Regions from separate parts of the Oscillibacter sp. GMB15532 genome, predicted to be linked through region 1. Evidence: predicted binding sites of a transcription regulator. Region 1 holds the regulator's gene; the other holds the start of a gene.
What was found. The regulator LexA, encoded in region 1, represses DNA repair genes until DNA is damaged. The targets are predictions, from matches to a motif close to CNAACANNTGTTNG.
Positions count from the first base shown of each region.

Region 1 (2,393 bases):
TCCCGTTTCTCCCGTCTCGGCGGACTATCCCGCAGGACTTGAGAAAACCTATTCCTACACCGCGTTTCAGCAGGCCATGACCTCGGCGGGCCTAAGCAGCGGCGAGCACCTGTCCCTCGACATGATTGTCAACGAGGAAAGCAGCTTTAAGGTGGCCGCCGCGCGGCATGTCGCCGCGCAGCTTTCCGCCTTTGATTTTAAAATCAGCGTCCGGGTCCTGCCCTGGGAGGAATATTCCGCCGCGCTGGCGGCGGGAAATTTTGACCTTTACTACGGCGAGATAAAGCTGACGGCGGACTGGGACTTGCGCTCCCTGCTCTCCACCGGGGGCGCTTTGAACTACGGTGGGTTTTCCGACCCGACGCTGGATGCGCTGCTGGCCGCCTGCCGCAGCTCTGCCAACCCCTCCGCCACACTGGAGAAGGTCTGCCTCCAGCTTCAGGAGCAGGCTCCCATCCTGCCCGTCTGCTTTAAAACGCTTTCCGTTTTACTGCAAAGCGGTGTGGTGGACAATCTCACGCCCACCGCCGCCAATCCCTTTTACAATCTTGCGGAGTGCACGGTAAACCTGCGGGAAAGCTGAGCGAGACTCGTTTAAGGCGCAGCGAAAGCGTATATGTCCCTCTTCGGACGGGGCGGGACGCAGGCTCTTTTGCCTCATAAGTACACGCGGCTTTTTCAGGCGCGGTAAGAGAATTTCCCTCAGCCACGGAGGCACTAGTATCCCTCCGGCTACCGCGGATGACGTGCCGCTTTTGCCCACAAATCGGAGCACCGGCGGCGCTTTCGGGTTCCTAAATTTCTATTTCAACGGAAACTGCCAGTTCCCGAAATCAGTTCAGCACAAATATAAAAATCCGGGCGGACAAAGGTCAGCGACCTCTGTCCGCCCGGATTTTTAAACACATCGACTAAATCTCTTGAGATGCAGCGCCCCGTTTTGAGAAGCGGGCAGACCTCAATACCGCCGCACCACGGCGGTCACTTTGCCCAGAATCTGGGCGCGGGTCCCGTCAATGGGGGCGTATTCCGGGTTCTCCGGCAAAAGCCAGACCCGCCCGTTTCTGCGGGAAAACCGCTTTACCGTGGCCTCGTCGTCAATCATGGCCACCACAATCTCCCCGTTGACCGCCGTCTCTCTGCGGCGCACAATCACCAAATCCCCATCCAGAATCCCCGCGTCGATCATGGACTCTCCCCGGACGTGGAGGGCAAAATACTCGTCCTCCGGGCCTTCCGGGTCAAAAGTCAGATACTCCTCCACACACTCCTGCGCCAGAATGGGACTTCCCGCCGCCACATTTCCAACAATGGGCACCTGCTTGGGCGGGGGCGCCTCCGGATTCCGGGAAGGGCCACGCTGGAACGGGCCTGTCAGGGCAATGGCCCGGCCCTTGCCCGCGCCCTTTTCAATGTAACCGGCCTCCTCCAGGTGCTTCAGGTGAAAATGGACCGTAGAGGGGGACCGCAGGCCCACCGCCTCCCCGATCTCCCGCACCGAAGGCGGATAACCCTGTTCCCGGATGGAGGACGCCAGATAGTCGTAAATCCTCTGCTGCATTTTGGAAAGTTTCTCCATGGAAGCACCTCCGCTTTCATTGTGCTGTGGGGCGGCACAGCCCGCCCCATGCCCGGCATGCCGCCGGGGCTCGTCTGCCTTTGTCTTTTAAGCAGTATAACACATCCCTTAGCGGAATGCAAACAAACGTTCCACACAATTTCGACTTTTTGTCTTTTCCCACAGAAAGAACCTTCTTTTTCAAAAAATCCCTTGCCAATGCGCAGAAGCTGTGGTAAAATTCAAGTCTGTGAATATATCTTCCGCAGTCCTTTTGCGGGAATGATTTTTTGGAGGAATCTTGAAATGCAGCTTTTTATAACGATTTTGCAGCTTTTGTGCGGCGTGTGCCTGATCCTGGTGGTTTTGTTCCAGTCCGGCAAGAGCGCGGGCCTGTCCGGCTCCATCGGCGGCGTGGCCGACTCTTTCCTGTCGAAGAACAAGGCAAAAACCGCCGACGCGAAGCTGGCGCGGGCGACCAAGTGGATTGGCGGCGTGTTTATCGTTCTGACCCTTGCTTTGAACGTCATCTGATTTCTCTTGAAAAAGCGTCTGCCGTGAGAATCTCACGGCAGACGTTTTTTCCAAAGGCGGTTTTCAGGATATGTTACCGCGCACTGGTATAAAACTTCCCTTCCTGGGGGACCACTCCGTACAGTGCAAGCAGCTCCTTGACCGTGACGAATTCATAGCCCTGCTCCTCCAGCGCGTCGATAATTTGAAACGCCGCATCCACGGAAGTGGCGTAGGTATCATGCAGCAAAATGATGTCTCCCGGCTGGACATTTTTCAGCACATGGGCGCATACTTTTTGCGCATCCCGCAGCTTCCAGTC
Region 1 is NZ_JBEVTO010000008.1:74,211-76,603, reverse strand. Features, by position in the region: gene ABVS15_RS10865 (ABC transporter substrate-binding protein) at 1-583, shown strand, start outside; gene lexA (transcriptional repressor LexA) at 959-1,579, opposite strand; gene secG (preprotein translocase subunit SecG) at 1,865-2,092, shown strand; gene ABVS15_RS10850 (polysaccharide deacetylase family protein) at 2,166-2,393, opposite strand, start outside.

Region 2 (2,393 bases), on a different contig from region 1:
AACCCGAAGCAGGGCCTCGTAGTCCGCGGTGTTCACCTCCACCGGAAAGAACTCCAGATGAGCCAGCGCCCAACTGCACTTGGGGTCCACCAGCGGGTTGAAGTCCGGCGTTCCCTCATCCAGAAGCTCCTCCGCACGAAACCCGTAAAACCGCAAAAGCCAGTCTGCCTGATAGAGCCGGTGCTCCCGCAGCAGAGGGGGCTTTGTGTCCCGGGAAGGGAGGAGAGAATGCGCAACCACGGGAACGTACGCGGAGAAAAAAACCCGCTTAAGGCGGTAGCGGTCATACAGCCCCTGTGTCAGGCGCAAAATCCGCAGGTCGGAATCTGCTGTGGCCCCCACAATCAGTTGGGTGCTTTGCCCCGCAGGGGCAAATTTCGGCGCGTGGCGGTATTTGACCAATTCTTCTTTACATTGGACCCCGCGGGTTTGAATCTGCCGCATGGGTGCGAGAATCGCACCTTTTGTCTTGTCCGGAGCAAGGGACTTCAGTCCCGCCTCCGAGGGCAACTCAATATTGACGGACAGCCGGTCCGCCAGAAGACCCAACCGCTCCACCAGCTCCGGCGCGGCGCCCGGGATGGCTTTGGCATGGATATAACCGTTAAATCGGTAAGTCTCCCGCAGAATTTGCAATGCGCGGATCATCAGCTCCATGGTGTGGTCCGGATTGCGCAAAACACCGGAAGAGAGGAACAGTCCTTCAATATAGTTCCTCCGGTAAAAGGCGATGGTCAGTTCTGCCAGCTCCTCCGGGGTGAACGAGGCCCGGGGCGTGTCATTGCTGCGGCGGTTGACGCAGTATTTGCAGTCGTACGCACACTGATTGGACAGAAGTACCTTCAGCAGCGTGACGCATCGCCCGTCCGCCGAAAAGGAATGGCAGCAGCCCATGGCGGAGGTGGAGGTGTTGCCAATGAAGCCCTCTTTATAGCCCCGCCGCGCACCGGAGGAGGTGCAGGCGGCGTCGTATTTTGCCGCGTCGGAGAGAATGGTCAGCTTTTCAAGCAGTTCCATGGCACGCTCAGCGCGTTTCCGCGCGCCGGAGGGACCGAGAAGGGCGTTCGATCGCGTCAATCAAACGAAAGAGAAGATGCGTCAAAAATCCCGTACCCACAAAAATCAAAAACAGGGTGTATCCAGTCATAAAAAGCCCTCCTTTGGAACTGTTGTTCTAATTTAAACTGATTATAACTAGAACGAATGTTTTTGTCAAGAGGAAAAACAGAACAAAAGTACGAAAATTTGAAGATGGCAGGAGTACGTCGCTTTCTGCCCGTCTGCCTGCATTTTGAGAAAAGAAGCAAAAATTTAAGGCCCCGGGAAAATCAATTCCCGGGGCCTTTTCCTGCGCTGTGAGCAGGCAGGGTTACTCCCACGTCTCCCAGATTTCCGGATGGTAGCCCACGGTGGCGTCCTTCCCATTGCGGACGATGGGCGTTTGGAACAGCTCCGGGTTTTCAAGAAGCTTTGCTTCCTGCGCGTCCGGTGTGATATAGGCCATGAACAGGGCCTCGTAAGCCCGGCACTTGGTATTGACCAGCGCCTCGTAGCCAACTTTTTGCTTGACGGACTGGTACTCTCTGGGGGATAATCCCTTGGAGGCGGCATCAATGTACTGATATTTGATGCGGCGCTCTTTAAACCACCGCTCGGCTTTTCTGCTGTCGAAGGACTTGGAGGAGCCGAAGATTTGAATATTCATGGAAGTTCTCCTTATTCTAAATAAGAATTGACGCGGACGGAGGCGTTTTATGACAGAAAGCGCAAAGATACTAAAGGCCCTGGTGGACGGCAGTGACAACATCGTTTTTTTCGGAGGCGCGGGGGTGTCCACAGAGTCGGGGATCCCTGATTTCCGGAGCGAGGACGGGCTGTACCGCCAGCAGTATGCTTACCCACCCGAAACTATTTTAAGCCATACCTTTTACGAAAGCAAGCCGGAAGAATTTTTCCGATTCTACCGGGCAAAGCTTCTTGCCCCCGACGCGAAGCCCAACGCCGCCCACCGTAAGTTGGCGGAGCTGGAGGAGAGGGGTAAGCTGAAGGCGGTGATTACCCAAAATATTGACGGACTGCATCAGGCGGCCGGAAGCCGCACGGTGCTGGAGCTTCACGGCAGCGTTTTGCGAAATTACTGCGAAAGCTGCCAAAAGCCCTATACGCTTGACTTTATGCTCCAATCTCAGGGCGTTCCCCATTGCGCTGCCTGCGGCGGGCGGGTAAAACCCGACGTGGTGCTCTATGAGGAGGGGCTGGACATGGATACGATGGAGCGGGCCGCCCGCTACATTGCCGAGGCAGACATGCTGATCATCGGGGGCACCTCCCTGAACGTATACCCGGCGGCGGGCCTGATCCGGTGGTATCAGGGACGCAAGCTGGTGATCATC
Region 2 is NZ_JBEVTO010000012.1:5,574-7,966, forward strand. Features, by position in the region: gene ABVS15_RS13470 (putative DNA modification/repair radical SAM protein) at 1-1,017, opposite strand, end outside; gene ABVS15_RS13475 (arsenate reductase family protein) at 1,370-1,705, opposite strand; gene ABVS15_RS13480 (NAD-dependent protein deacylase) at 1,755-2,393, shown strand, end outside.
Region 2: a site for LexA is predicted at 1,197-1,210, ahead of ABVS15_RS13470 (putative DNA modification/repair radical SAM protein). Genes of this name have one in related genera too.